One region of the Streptomyces sp. NBC_01508 genome, then DNA from elsewhere that is predicted to be linked to it. Evidence: riboswitches for the same ligand, from Rfam matches in the RefSeq annotation. Region 1 holds a riboswitch; the other holds the start of a gene.
What was found. A riboswitch is a leader RNA that binds a small molecule or an ion and turns the genes downstream of it on or off. The one in region 1 is predicted to bind thiamine pyrophosphate.
Positions count from the first base shown of each region.

Region 2: another riboswitch for thiamine pyrophosphate. It lies ahead of OG700_RS09200 (thiamine ABC transporter substrate binding subunit); the one in region 1 lies ahead of thiO (glycine oxidase ThiO).

Region 1 is NZ_CP109419.1:6,480,796-6,488,235, reverse strand. It holds gene thiE (thiamine phosphate synthase) at 1-265, opposite strand, end outside; gene OG700_RS30020 (Rv2175c family DNA-binding protein) at 353-718, opposite strand; gene OG700_RS30015 (NAD(P)/FAD-dependent oxidoreductase) at 924-2,087, opposite strand; TPP riboswitch at 2,252-2,365, shown strand; gene thiO (glycine oxidase ThiO) at 2,363-3,568, shown strand; gene thiS (sulfur carrier protein ThiS) at 3,565-3,780, shown strand; gene OG700_RS30000 (thiazole synthase) at 3,785-4,579, shown strand; gene OG700_RS29995 (PASTA domain-containing protein) at 4,725-6,878, shown strand; gene OG700_RS29990 (deoxyribonuclease IV) at 6,882-7,440, shown strand, end outside.
Region 2 is NZ_CP109419.1:2,054,162-2,061,601, forward strand. It holds gene OG700_RS09195 (ABC transporter permease) at 1-1,022, opposite strand, end outside; gene OG700_RS09200 (thiamine ABC transporter substrate binding subunit) at 1,163-2,257, opposite strand; TPP riboswitch at 2,337-2,460, opposite strand; gene rlmN (23S rRNA (adenine(2503)-C(2))-methyltransferase RlmN) at 2,514-3,626, opposite strand; gene OG700_RS09210 (phosphatidate cytidylyltransferase) at 3,802-4,872, opposite strand; gene frr (ribosome recycling factor) at 4,872-5,429, opposite strand; gene pyrH (UMP kinase) at 5,559-6,338, opposite strand; gene tsf (translation elongation factor Ts) at 6,537-7,397, opposite strand.

The DNA.
Region 1 (7,440 bases):
TGGCGTGCGCCACGTCGGCCCGGTCGTTCACGGCGAGCAGCTTGCCGTGGCGCCGGCAGGCGTCGGCGAAGACCTGGAGGTGGTCCAGCTCCTCGGCCGCCTCCATGCCCTTGTCACGCAGCTGCACGATGTCCACACCGGAGGTGAGGACGGCGTCCAGGAAGTCGGGGAGGTCCCCCTGCCGCTTCCGCGCGTCCGTACAGAGATAGAGCCGGGCGTCGGACAGCAGATCGAGTGCGCTGGGCGCACCGGGCGCTGCGGGCATGCGGGTCTCCCCCGTCGGATCAGTGTCGTGGGACGACCGTACGCGGGCCGGGGCGGCCCGGTCCGCGCACGGCCGGTGGTGGTGCCGTCAGACGGCGAGCGCCTGCGCGCGGCGCTTCACCTCCGTACCGCGATTCTCGCTGAGGGCCTGCGCGGGCGTGCCCGGCAGGGACGGGTCGGGAGTGAAGAGCCACTCAAGCATCTCTTCGTCGGTGAAGCTGTCGTCCCTGAGGAGCGTCAAGGTCCCCGCGAGGCCCTTGACCACCTTGTTGCCGTCGATGAAGGCAGCCGGCACCTGGAGCGCGCGGTTCTCACCGCGGCGCACGGCGATCAGCGTGCCTTCCTTCACGAGCTGGCGTACACGCGTCACCTCGATATCGAGCATTTCGGCGATATCGGGCAGGTGGAGCCAGGCAGGGACGAGAGCATCGATCTTTGCGTCAATCTCAGTCACAGGACAAGCCTGCCATCCCGGACTGACAGTCGGAAGCCGAGCCGGGCACCGAGAGCCTGTCCGGCGGATCGGCGAGCGGCGCACGAGGCCGTGGGCGACGGGGCGGGGCGCCGCCGGGGAGCCGGTCGGAGTCGCGGTCGGGGAGCCGGTCGGAGTCGCGGTCGGCGAGCCGACGGAGAGCCGTCAGAGAGCCGTCAGAGAGCCGTCAGAGAGCCGTCATCTTGAGCGGTACGGCGGGGTCGGCGGCCCGCTCCGTGTCGATCCGCGCGCCCGCCGCGACGAGCTTGCGGCCCTGCGCCAGGTCACGCGGTCGGCCGACGGCCAGCAGCGCCACCAGCACCCCCTCGCGCAGCCAGAGGACCGACCAGGCGGCGCTCGCCGGGTCGCCGCGCCACAGGAGGGTGTCGGCCCGCGCGTGGTGGCCCGCGTACTGCACGAAGCGGCCGAACTGCTCGGACCAGAAGTACGGGACGGGGTCGTACGGCTCGTGCGACTCCCCCACGATGTCGGCGGCGACCGTGCGCGGCCCCTGGAGCGCGTTGTCCCAGTGGTGCACCAGCAGCCGCTCGCCGTAGCGGGCCGAGGGGAACGAGGCGCAGTCACCGACCGCGTACACGCCGGGCGACGAGGTACGCAGCCGGTCGTCGGCCGTGACGGCGCCCTCGGCGCCGGTCGCGATGCCGGAGCCCGCCAGCCAGGCCGTGGCGGGTCGGGCGCCGATGCCCACGACCACCGCGTCCGCCGCCAGCTCGCGGCCGTCGGTGAGGACCACCCTGCCGGGCTCGACGGTCGCCACGCGCGCATCGGTGAGGAGTTCCGCGCCGCTCTCGGCGTACCAGTGCGCCATCGGAGTGGCGACCTCGGCCGGCAGGGCGCCGGCGAGCGGGCGGTCCGCGGCCTCGACGACGGTGACCGCGCAGTCGGCCTCCCTGGCGGCGGTGGTGAACTCGGCGCCGATCCAGCCCGCTCCCACCACCACGATGTGGTGCTTGCGGTCCAGGACGGGGCGCAGCCGCGCGGCGTCGTCCAGGGTGCGCAGCAGATGGACACCGGGGACGCCCGCCGCGCCCGGCAGGGTGACCGGTTCGGCGCCGGTGGCGACGACCAGGACGTCGTACGCAACCGGGCCCGCCTCTGTGTCCACCTCACGGTCCTCCGGGCGCACGCCGGTCACTTCGAGACCCAGCCGCAGTTCCACGGAGAGGGCGTCGAAGTCGACGTCGAAGGCCGAGCTCTCCGCCGTCCCCAGGAGGACGGCCTTCGAGAGTGGGGGCCGGTCGTAGGGCTGGTGCCGTTCGGCGCCGATGAGGGTGACGGCGCCGTCGTACCCCAATTCGCGCAGTGCCACGGCGGTCTGCACACCCGCCATGCCCGCGCCGACGACCACCACGCGCCGCTCGTCCGTCTGCTTCCGCTGCTCACTCACCCGATCACCTTAAGGAACCGGCCGGGACCACGACTCCCTTACCGGGTGCGTGGACCGGGGGTTACCCTGGCCCCGGAACCACCGATCGGCAGTAGGAATCAAGAGACTTCACACCTCGCGGGAGCCCGTACGCACCGGGCTGAGAGGGAGGCTGACGCGGCCTCCGACCGTACGAACCTGATCCGGGTCATGCCGGCGAAGGGAGGAGCGGGACGCCCATGCGGTCATCTCATACCGATGTCCTGGTCGTCGGGGGCGGGATCATCGGCCTCGTCACCGCCTGGCGCGCGGCGCAGCGCGGGCTCGGCGTCACCGTCGTCGATCCCGAGCCGGGCGGCGGGGCCGCCCGGGTCGCCGCCGGGATGCTCGCCGCCGTCAGCGAACTCGACCACGGCGAACAGACCCTGCTGGGGCTGAACATCGCCTCCGCGCGGCTCTACCCCGACTTCGTCGCCGAACTGGAGTCGGCCACCGGCCAGGACACCGGCTACCGCGCCTGCGGCACCCTCGCCGTCGCCCTCGACACCGACGACCGGGCCCGGCTGCGTGAACTCCACGCCCTCCAGAGAAGGTCGGGGCTGGAGTCCGAATGGCTCACCGGCCGCGAGTGCCGGCGGCTGGAGCCGATGCTCGCTCCGGGCGTACGCGGCGGGCTGCGGGTCGACGGTGACCACCAGATCGACCCGCGCAGGCTCGCAGCCGCCCTGCTGACGGCCTGCGAGCGGGCGGGGGTGGTCTTCCACCGGGCGTGGGCCGAACGGCTGCGAGTGGTCCGGGACCGGGCCGCCGGGGTCACGGTCGGTGGCGGCACCGAACTCGGCGCCGACCAGGTCGTCATCGCCGGGGGCAGCCTCAGCGGGCAGCTCGCGGGCGTGCCGGACGACGTCCTGCCGCCGGTACGTCCCGTCAAGGGCCAGGTCCTGCGGCTGACGGTGCCGCGCCCGTACGCCCCGTTCCTGTCCCGGACACTGCGGGCCGAGGTCCGCGGCAGCCACGTCTATCTGGTGCCGCGCGAGAACGGCGAGCTGGTCGTGGGCGCGACGAGCGAAGAGCTGGGCTGGGACACGACGGTGACGGCGGGCGGGGTGTACGAACTGCTGCGCGACGCCCATGAACTGCTCCCCGGCATCACCGAACTGCCGCTCACCGAGACCCGCGCCGGGCTGCGCCCGACGTCGCCGGACAACGCCCCGCTGCTCGGACCGACCGCCCTGCCTGGCCTGCTTCTGGCCACCGGGCACCACCGCAACGGGGTGCTCCTGACGCCCGTCACCGGCCAGGTGATGGCCACCGTGCTCACGACCGGTGAACTCCCCGACGACGCGCGGCCCTTCACACCCGGCCGCTTCGCGCCGGCCTTCGTGCCCGGCCCCTCGCCGGCCTTCTCCCCCGCCGTCTCCGTAGGTCAGGAGCAGCACGCATGAGCACCGAATCCGTGACCGTCTCGGTGAACGGGGAGGCCCGCGTCCTCGCCGTCCCCGTCACCCTCGACGTCCTCGTCGCGACCCTCACCCCCGCCCCTTCGGGCGTCGCCGCCGCGCTCAACGAGACCGTCGTCCCGCGCGGGCGCTGGTCCGCGACCCCCCTGGCCGACGGCGACCGCGTCGAAGTCCTCACCGCCGTCCAAGGAGGCTGACCCGATGTCCGGCGACCGGCTCACCATCGGCGGCACCGTCCTCAACTCCCGGCTCATCATGGGCACGGGCGGCGCGCCCAGCCTCGACGTACTGGAAAGGTCCCTGACCGCGTCGGGCACCGAACTCACCACCGTCGCGATGCGCCGGCTGGACCCGACCGTGCACGGCTCCGTCCTGTCCGTGCTCGGCCGGCTGGGCATCCGGGTCCTGCCGAACACGGCGGGCTGCCACACGGCGGGTGAGGCCGTCCTCACCGCCCGCCTGGCGCGCGAGGCGCTGGGCACCGACTGGATCAAGCTCGAAGTGGTGGCCGACGAACGGACGCTGCTGCCCGACCCGATCGAACTGCTGGACGCCGCCGAGACGTTGGTGGACGACGGCTTCACGGTCCTGCCGTACACGAACGACGATCCCGTACTCGCCAGGAAACTGGAGGACGTGGGCTGCGCGGCGATCATGCCGCTCGGGTCCCCGATCGGATCGGGTCTGGGCATCCGTAATCCGCACAACTTCCAGCTGATCACCGCTCACGCACACGTGCCGGTGATCCTGGACGCGGGGGCCGGCACGGCGTCCGACGCCGCCCTCGCCATGGAGCTGGGCTGTGCGGCCGTCATGCTCGCGTCGGCGGTCACGCGCGCCCAGGAGCCCGTCCTGATGGCCGAGGCGATGCGGCACGCGGTCGAGGCGGGGCGGCTGGCCTTCCGCGCGGGCCGCATTCCGCGCCGGCACTTCGCGGACGCCTCGTCTCCTACGGAGGGGCTGGCGGTGCTGGACCCGGAGCGGCCCGCGTTCTGAGGCGCCGCGTTGTGAGCCCCCGCGCTCCGGGGCGACGGCCGATTGCCGCGGTGTGGTGTGTGTGCTGTCACAAGACGGCTCCATTGGCGCGTCGGGCCTGACCCGGGGCTGCGGGAGTGTCGGCGGTGGCTCGTAGACTCAACGGGTGGATACGACGCTCAAGGACCCTCTCGTCGGGCAGCTGCTCGACGGCCGCTACCGCGTCGACGCGCGCATCGCCGTCGGCGGCATGGCCACGGTCTACCGCGCTGTCGACACCCGGCTCGACCGGGTCCTGGCCCTCAAGGTGATGCACCCGGCCCTGGCGACCGACGCCACCTTCGTGGAGCGCTTCATCCGCGAGGCGAAGTCCGTGGCGCGGCTGGCGCATCCGAACGTCGTCGGGGTCTTCGACCAGGGCGCCGAGGGCGCGTACGTGTATCTGGCGATGGAGTACGTGGAGGGCTGCACGCTGCGGGACGTGCTGCGCGAGCGCGGCGCCCTCCAGCCCCGTGCCGCCCTGGACATCCTGGAGCCGATGCTGGCCGCGCTGGGCGCCGCCCACCGGGCGGGCTTCATCCACCGGGACATCAAGCCGGAGAACGTCCTGATAGGGGACGACGGCCGGGTGAAGGTCGCCGACTTCGGTCTCGTACGGGCCATCGGCTCGGTCACCAACACCACGGGCACGATCCTGGGCACCGTCTCGTACCTCGCCCCGGAGCAGATCGAGTACGGCACGTCCGACACCCGCGTGGACGTGTACGCGTGCGGTGTCGTCCTGCACGAGATGCTGACCGGCGCCAAGCCGCACGGCGGGGACACCCCCGCGCAGGTGCTCTACCTCCATCTGAACGAGGACGTGCCCGCGCCGTCCGCAGCCGTGCCCGGTATGGCGATCGAGCTGGACGAGCTGGTCGCGACGGCGACCGCCCGCAATCCGGAGATCCGCCCGGAGGACGCGGTGGCGCTCCTCGCGCTGACCCGGCACACGCGCGCCGCGCTCGACGACGCGCAGTTGGACGCGGTGCCGCCGCAGGCCGCGGCGGCCGCGGCGAAGACCGCGTCGGCCGCCGCCGCGGGGTCGACGGACGGCGCACGCGGCGGGAAGGGCGCGCGCTCGGGCCCCGCGTCGGAGCCGTCCCAGGACGGCCACAACAGCGCGAGCGGCAGCGCGGCCGGGGGCGCCCACGACGCCTCCGACAGCGCCGGTTCCGCTTCCGGTTCCGCTCCCGCCTCCAGTGGCGCCGACGACGGCTCCGACGACCGTACGAGCGTGATTCCGCGCCTCGTCCGCCCCCACGCCTCGTCCGACGACTCCCGGGAGGACGGCGGGGTCCACCGCACCAGCCGGCTCACGATGCCGCCGCCGGGTCCGCCGGCTCCCCCGCGGCAGCCGCCCGAGCCCCGCCGGGCCGGCCGGTTCGCCTCCCCGCCCCGCAGGGGCGTCCTGGCGATCGTGGTCGCCGCCCTGCTGGTGCTCGGTGTGGGCGTCGGCGTCTGGTACATCAACTCGGGGCAGTTCACCCGCGTCCCCTCGCTCCTCGGACAGACCGAACAAGCGGCGAAGAAGCGGCTCGGCGACGCCGGGCTCGACATGAGCGTCGAGAAGGACTTCAGCGCGACGTTCGAGCGCGGCACGGTCATGCGCACCGACCCCGCGCCCCGGGCGCGGATACGGGGCAACGGTTCGGTGACGGTCGTGATCTCCCGCGGGCCGGAGATCGTCCGCGTCCCCGACCTGACCGGCAAGTCACTGGCCGACGCCAAGGACGCGCTGAGGAAGGCCGGGCTGGCGCCCGGCGTCGTGACACGGTCCTTCGACGAGCAGACCGACCAGGGCGACATCATCCGCACCCAGCCGAAGTCGGGTACGGAGCTGCGGCCCGACGCCGGGGTGGCGCTGGTCGTCAGCAAGGGCCGCCCGGTCCACATGCCCGATGTGACGGGGCAGTCCGAGGAGGAGGCGACCGCCTCACTCGAAGACGCGGGACTCGACGTGAAGATCGCGGCCGAGCGGGTCAACTCCCCCGAGGACAGCGGTTCGGTGGCCGGGCAGTCCGCGAAGGAAGGCGCCAGGCTCGCCCGTGGCGACACGGTCACGCTGACCATCTCCAAGGGCCCGCGGATGATCGCCGTCCCGGATGTCACGGGGAAGTCCATAGACGCGGCCAGGACCGAACTGACGGACGCGGGCTTCGAGGTGAAGGTCGACCGGAGCTTCCCGTTCCTGGACGACACCGTGTCGGAGCAGTCCGTCGACGGCGGCGAGAAGGCCGCCGAGGGCAGCACCATCACCATCACGACCAAGGGAATCTGAGGCGTGACGCTCCCCGACCGCCCGCGCAATCCCGTCGGCGGCCATGTTCCGGTGGCGGGCGGCCTCGCCCGCGTGGGGCTGGCCTGGGCGCGTGACATCGGCGCGGAGACCGTGCAGGTCTTCGTCGCCAATCCACGCGGCTGGGCGACGCCCGACGGCAATCCGGCGCGGGACGAGCGGTTCCGCGCGGAGTGCGCCGCCGAGGGGCTGTCCGCGTACGTCCACGCGCCGTATCTGATCAACTTCGGCTCCCACACCCCCGAGACGGCCGAGAAGTCCGTGCACTCCCTGCGGCACAGCCTGCGCCGGGGCCGGGAGATCGGCGCCCCGGGCGTCGTCGTGCACACCGGCTCGGCGACCGGCGGGCGGCCGCGCGAGGTGGCGCTCGCGCAGGTACGGGAGCGGATGCTGCCGCTCCTCGACGAGCTGACGCGCGACGACGACCCGTATCTGCTGCTGGAGTCAACCGCGGGGCAGGGTTTCTCGCTCTGCTCGCTCGCCGAGGACTTCGGCCCGTACTTCGACGCGCTCGGCTCTCATCCCAAGCTCGGCATCTGCCTCG
Region 2 (7,440 bases), 4.4 Mb from region 1:
AGTGCGTAGCGCAGAGAGTTCCAGACCGCTTCCAGCGGCGGTACGAGGAAGGTGCCGCCGCTCGCCTCCACCGAACGGAGCGCCCGGTAGTAGTCGAATCCGTACCCGGCGGGGCCGTCGAGCGACCGCTCGACCAGCACGCCGAGGGGCAGCAGAATCAGGAGCAGGACGCTGCCGAGCACGCCGGCGAGCAGCGCCCACTGCCCGGCCCCGCGCGGTCTGCGCGCCGTCTGCGCGGGGTCGACCAGTTTCAGGACGGTCTCCCGCCTGCGTACGGTCCAGGCGTGCAGCGCCAGGATCGCGCCGACGGCGGCGAACTGCACCATCGTCAGCACAGCGGCGGTGGGCAGGTCGAGCAGCTGCGCTGTCTGCCGGTAGATCTCCACCTCCAGCGTGGAGTAGGCCGGACCACCCAGGATCTGGACGATGCCGAAGGAGGTGAAGGTGAAGAGGAAGACCATCAGCGCCGCGGCGGCGACGGCGGGGCCCAGCGCGGGCAGCGTCACTCGCCACCACGCCGCCAGCCGCCCGGCGCCGAGCACCCGCGCGGCCTCCTCCTGACGCGGGTCGAGCTGCGCCCAGAGGCCGCCCACGGTGCGGACGACCACCGCGTAGTTGAAGAAGACATGGGCGAGGAGAATCGCCCACACAGATGTGTCCGCCCGCACCCCCCACAGTTCGTCGAGCAACCCACCGCGCCCCAGCAGCGCGAGGAACGCCGTGCCGACGACGACGGTCGGCAGGACGAACGGCACGGTCACGACGGCGCGCAGGAGTTGTTTGCCGGGGAACTCGAAGCGTGCGAAGACGTAGGCACCGGGGAGCGCGATCAGCAGGGTGAGAGCGGTGGAGACCGCGGCCTGCCACGTCGTGAACCAGAGCACCTGCCCGATGTCGGGCCGGCTCAGTACGTCCCCGAAACGGCCCCAGTGCCAGGAGCCGTCCGCCTTCAGCCCGCGGCCGACGATCGCGGCGACGGGGTAGGCGAAGAAGACCGCGAAGAACGCGACAGGCACGGCCATGAGGCGGAGCCGTACGGCGCTCCTACGGCGCCGTACGGCCCGCACCGCCCGTCCCACACCCCGGCCCCGGCCCGGCCCGCCGACCGGACCACTCACCTCCGTACGTGTGGCCCTGTCGCCTTCCCGGGCGGCTTTCGCGCCTACTTGACGACGAGTGAGGACCACGACTGGATCCACGCGTCACGGTTCTTGGCGATCTTCTCCGGCGCCACGGTCTCCGGGTTGTCGACCACGGCGCCGTGGTCCGTGAAGAGCGCGGGCAGCTTCGCGCCGTCGACGACCGGATTCACGAACATGTTGAGCGGCATGTCCTCCTGGAAGGTCTTGCTCACCAGGAAGTCCAGCAGGGCCTTGCCGCCCGCCTCGTTCTTCGCCCCCTGAAGCAGGCCGGCGAACTCGATCTGCCGGAAGCACGTGCCCGCGGCGACGCCGGTCGGGGCCTCCTCGGGCTGCGGGTCGGCGTACAGGACCCCGACGGGCGGGCTCGACGCGTAGGAGACGACGAGCGGGCGCTCCGCCTTGGCCTTCTTGCCGCCAGCAGAGCCGGAGAACTCCTCGTTGTATGCCTGCTCCCAACTGTCCACGACCTGGACGCCGTTGGCCTTGAGCTTCTTCCAGTAGCCCTGCCATCCGTCGTCCCCGTACGCGGCGACGGTGCCGAGGAGGAAGCCGAGGCCAGGTGAGGACTGCTCGGCGTTCTCGACGACCAGCAGGTCCTTGTAGGCGGGCTTCGTCAGGTCGGCGAAGGACTCCGGCGGCGCCAGCTTCTTGTCGGTGAAGTACTTCTTGTCGTAGTTGACGCAGATGTCGCCGGTGTCGACGGGGGTGACGCGGTGCTTGGCGTCGTCGAGCCGTACATCGGCGCGGACCTGGTCGAGTCCCTTCGCCTCGTACGGCGTGAACAGACTGTTATCGAGTGCGCGGGAGAGCAAGGTGTTGTCGACACCGAAGAAGACGTCGCCCTGCGGCGAACCCTTGGTGAGGATCTCCTTGTTGAGCGCCGCACCGGCCTCGCCGCTCTTCAGCACCTTGACGGTGTAGCCGGTCTGCTCCGTGAACGCCTTCAGCACGGAGCCCGAGACGGCGAACGAGTCGTGGGCGACGAGCGTCACGCTCTTGGACTTCGCGCCGTCCGACGACGTGGCGTCCTCGGACCCGCCACCGCACGCGGCGAGGGTGGAGACACCTATCGCGGCGGCGACGGCGCCGGCCGCCAAGTTCTTCGTGGTACGCACTGAATTCCTCCTGGGATGTCCAGGAGAAGACGCGGCCCTGCCCCGCGCCGGCGGACCGGAGCAGGGCAGGGCGCAACAGCTTGAGTGATGACCGAACTTCCTACCCAGAATGACCTGGGCAAGGTTCAGAGGGTCTGCGACCGTGAGGCTCTTTCGAGTCTCTGTCGCACTCTCAGCGCTGTGGCGCTCCCCTGTCGGAATATGAAATTCTTTCGAACCCAGCGTACATGGGCCCCGACGGGGCCCTTCCCGGCGCTCAGCGCTCCGTCGCCGCCAGCTGACCGCACGCCCCGTCGATCTCCTGACCGCGGGTGTCGCGCACCGTCACCGGCACCCCGTGGGACGCGATCGCCTCGACGAACGCCTTCTCGTCCTCGGGGCGGGAGGCTGTCCACTTGGACCCGGGGGTCGGGTTGAGCGGGATCAAATTGACGTGCACCCGCTTCCCCTTGAGCAGCCGGCCCAGCAGATCGCCCCGCCACGCCTGGTCGTTGATGTCGCGGATCATGGCGTACTCGATGGAGATCCGGCGGCCCGACTTCTCGGCGTACTCCCAGGCGGCGTCCAGCACCTCCCGCACCTTCCAACGGGTGTTGACCGGAACGAGGGTGTCGCGCAGTTCGTCGTCGGGCGCGTGCAGTGAGACCGCGAGGCGGCACTTGAAGCCCTCGTCGGCGAATCGCAGCATCGCGGGCACCAGGCCCACCGTCGAGACGGTGATGCCGCGCTGCGAGAGTCCGAGACCGTCCGGTTCGGGGTCGGTCAGCCGACGGATCGAGCCGACGACACGGCGGTAGTTGGCGAGCGGTTCGCCCATGCCCATGAAGACGATGTTGGACAGCCGGGCGGGGCCGCCGGGGACCTCACCGTCGCGCAGCGCGCGCATGCCGTCCACGATCTGGTGCACGATCTCCGCCGTGGACAGGTTGCGGTCGAGGCCCGCCTGCCCCGTGGCACAGAACGGGCAGTTCATCCCGCAGCCCGCCTGCGAGGAGATGCACATGGTGACGCGGTCCGGGTAGCGCATCAGAACGGACTCGACGAGCGTGCCGTCGTGCAGCCGCCACAGCGTCTTACGGGTGGTGTCGTCGTCGCAGGAGATGTGCCGTACCACGGACATCAGGTCGGGCAGCAGTTCCGTGGCGAGCTTGTCCCGCGCGGCGGCGGGGATGTCCGTCCACTCGGCGGGGTCGTGGGCGAACCGCGCGAAGTAGTGCTGCGACAACTGCTTGGCGCGGAACTCCTTCTCGCCGAGCGCCGCCACGGCCTCGCGACGCTCCTCCGGTGTGAGGTCAGCGAGGTGCCTCGGCGGCTTCTTGGCGCCGCGGGGTGCGACGAAGGTGAGTTCTCCGGGATTGGGCGGTGCCATGAGCTGTTTTCTCCTCGGTACGACGAGGCCGGTGTTCCCCGCCGGCTGCGGGAGGGACATGGGCACACTGCCGGTGCCAGGAGACCTCATGTGAAGGGCTCCGCGACCGCGGAGCGCAGTAAGGCCCGCCGTCCGGGACGGCGGGCCTTACCAGAGTAACCGGTACGGATACGGGTCAGCCCGACCCGACGAACACCACCAGCAGCAGCCACACCACCGGGGCCGTCGGCAGGAGCGAGTCGAGGCGGTCCATGATGCCGCCGTGACCGGGCAGCAGAGTCCCCATGTCCTTGATCCCGAGGTCCCGCTTGATCATCGACTCACCCAGGTCGCCGAGCGTGGCACTGGTGGCCACGGCGAGACCGAGCAGCAGTCCCTGCCACCAGGTGCCGTCGTCGATGAGGAACTGCATGCACAGCGCCCCTGCCACCATGGCGAATCCCACGGCGCCGAACAGACCCTCACGGGTCTTGCCGGGGCTGATGCGCGGTGCCAGCTTGTGGCTGCCGAAGCGCCAGCCGATCGCGTACGCACCGGTGTCGCTGACGATGGTCAGCACGAGGAAGGTGAGCACACGCTGCGCGCCGTCGTCCGCCGTGAGCATCATCGCGACGAACGTCGCCAGGAAGGGCACGTAGAACGCAGCGAAGACGCCCGCCGTCACGTCCTTGAGATAACCCTCGGGCGGCTCCGTCATGCGCCACGCGAGCACGGCGAGCGCCGTGAGCGCGGTGGCGACCCAGGCGCCTTCCGCGCCCCGTACGTAGCCGGCGACGACCATCGCGGCGCCACCGACCGCGAGCGGGACGAGGGGCGCCTTGATGCCCTTCTTCTCGTCGAGCCGGGAGGTCAGCTCCCAGAGCCCGACGACGACGGCGACCACTATGACGCCGATGAAGACGGCCTTCACGATGAAGAGGGACGCCACGATCACCGCGCAGAGCCCCACACCGACCCCTATGGCCGCGCGGAGGTCGCGGCCCGCCCGCTTCTTCGGCGGGGGTGGCGGAGGGGCGGACATGGGCTCCTGCGGCGTTTCGTCACGGAACAGAGGGCCGCCCGGCCGAGCAGCCCCCCGGTCGTCATCCTGGGCCCCGCCGCTCGCGGGTACGTCGGGCACGATGGGCATGGGCCGAGTCTGCTGTGCGTCAAGCTCATCGTATGCGGGACCCGCCGGGGCAGCCCCCTGGTCAGGCGGTCCCCAGTAGCCGGCAGCCGGCGGGGCCCCCCAGGAAGAGTCGTTCATCAGACCTCGAGCAGCTCGGCTTCCTTGTGCTTGAGCAGCTCGTCAACCTGGGCGACGTACTTCGCCGTGGTGTCGTCGAGCTCCTTCTCGGCGCGGCGGCCCTCGTCCTCGCCGACCTGGCCGTCCTTGACCAGCTTGTCGATCGTTTCCTTGGCCTTGCGGCGCACGGAGCGGATCGAGATCTTCGAGTCCTCCGCCTTGGTCTTGGCGACCTTGATGTACTCCTTGCGGCGGTCCTGCGTGAGCTCGGGGAACACCACCCGGATGATATTTCCGTCGTTGCTCGGGTTCACCCCGAGGTCGGAGTCGCGAATGGCCTGCTCGATGTTACGCAGCGCGCTCTTGTCGAACGGGGTCACCACGGCCATACGCGGCTCGGGCACCGAGAACGAGGCCAGCTGGTTGATCGGGGTCAGGGCACCGTAGTAGTCCGCCACGATCTTGTTGAACATCGCCGGGTGCGCACGACCGGTGCGGATCGCGGCGAAGTCCTCCTTGGCGACCAGGACGGCCTTCTCCATCTTCTCCTCTGCTTCGAGGAGGGTCTCTTCGATCACCACTTGCTCCTGCGTGTCTTGAGTGGGCCCGGTGTGCTTACAGGGCCGGCGGAACCTGCGTCGCGTCTTGCTCCTGCACGGTGTCCGACCGGCAGGGCTTTGTCCATCCCCGTGCGGGGCAGCCCGAGTTCAGGCCCGGGTGCCCTGGTCGCTCACGAGCGTGCCGATCTTCTCACCCTTGACGGCACGCGCGATATTGCCCTCCGTGAGGAGTTCGAAGACAAGGATCGGCAGCGCATTGTCGCGGCAGAGAGTGACGGCGGTGGCATCGGCGACCTTGAGGTCGCGGGTGATCACCTCGCCGTACTCCAGCGCGTCGAACTTCACCGCGTCGGGGTTGGTCTTGGGGTCGGAGTCGTAGACCCCGTCCACGCCGTTCTTGCCCATCAGCAGCGCTTCGGCGTCGATCTCCAGGGCGCGCTGGGCGGCGGTGGTGTCGGTGGAGAAATACGGCATCCCCATGCCGGCGCCGAAGATGACGACACGGCCCTTCTCCAGGTGCCGTACGGCGCGCAGCGGGATGTACGGCTCGGCGACCTGCCCCATGGTGATGGCGGTCTGGACGCGCGAGTCGATGCCCTCCTTCTCCAGGAAGTCCTGGAGGGCCAGGCAGTTCATGACCGTACCGAGCATGCCCATGTAGTCGGAGCGGGCCCGGTCCATGCCGCGCTGCTGGAGTTCGGCGCCGCGGAAGAAGTTTCCTCCGCCGATGACAATGGCGATCTGCGCCCCGTCCCGCACGACGGCGGCGATCTCGCGGGCGATGGCGTGTACGACATCGGGGTCGACGCCGAGCGCTCCCCCGCCGGCGAACGCCTCACCGGACAGTTTCAGCATGAAGCGCCCGGCCTTCTTGCCGGGGTCGCTGTTGTCGTCGGTGGACTGGATGGCGTCCGCGCCCTTGTTCATCGGGATCTCCTCGTGCACATACGAAGAAGGCCATTGCCGGTGGGTCTGTGTCCCTTGCGGCAATGGCCTCCTCGTCAGATCTGCGACCGTCCGGCGCGTGTTCGGCCGGCGGCTGCAGTAGACCCTAGCGGGGTCCACCGTCGATCGCGTACGACTGCGCTGTCCCGGGTGCTCGGCCCCGGGACGGTGACCGGAACGTCAGGCGCCGACGCGGATGCGCGCGAAGCGCTTCAGCGTGACACCGGCCTCGTCCAGGACCTTCCTGACAGACTTCTTGTTGTCCTTCGCGAACGGCTGGTCGAGGAGGGTGACCTCCTTGAAGAAGCCGTTGACGCGCCCCTCGACGATCTTGGGCAGCGCGGCCTCGGGCTTGCCCTCCTCGCGGGAGGTGGCCTCGGCCACACGGCGCTCGTTCTCGACGACGTCGGCCGGAACTTCCTCACGGGTGAGGTACTTCGGCGCGAACGCGGCGATGTGCTGGGCGACGTCCTTGGCGACGGTGGCGGCCGTCGCGGCGTCGACGTTGCCCTTGTCCAGTTCGACCAAAACACCGACCTGCGGCGGGAGGTCGGGCATGGTGCGGTGCATGTATGTGCCGACGAAGCTGCCGTCGCCCTGGAACTGGGCGAAGCGGTCCAGGACGATCTTCTCGCCGAGGTTCGCGTTGGCCTCGTCTACGAAGGCCTGGACGGTCTTGCCGGGCTCGATCTCGGAGGCGCGCAGCGCCTCGATGTCGGCGGGGCCGGTCGCGGCCACGTGGGCGGCCAGCGCGTTGGCGGCGGTCTGGAACTTGTCACCCTTGGCGACGAAGTCCGTCTCGCACTTCAGCTCCAGCAGAACACCGGAGGTGTTGTCGTCGGAGACGAGGGAGACGACAGCGCCGTTCTCGGCACTGCGGCTCTCGCGCTTGGCGACGCCCTTCTGTCCCTTGACGCGAAGCACCTCGACGGCCTTGTCGACATCGCCGTCGGCCTCGACCAAGGCCTTCTTGCAGTCCATCATGCCGGCGCCGGTGAGCTCGCGGAGCTTCTTGACGTCAGCGGCGGTGTAGTTCGCCATGTCTGTGAATCTCTCTCGGAAGTCGAAGATCTACGGGTGGACG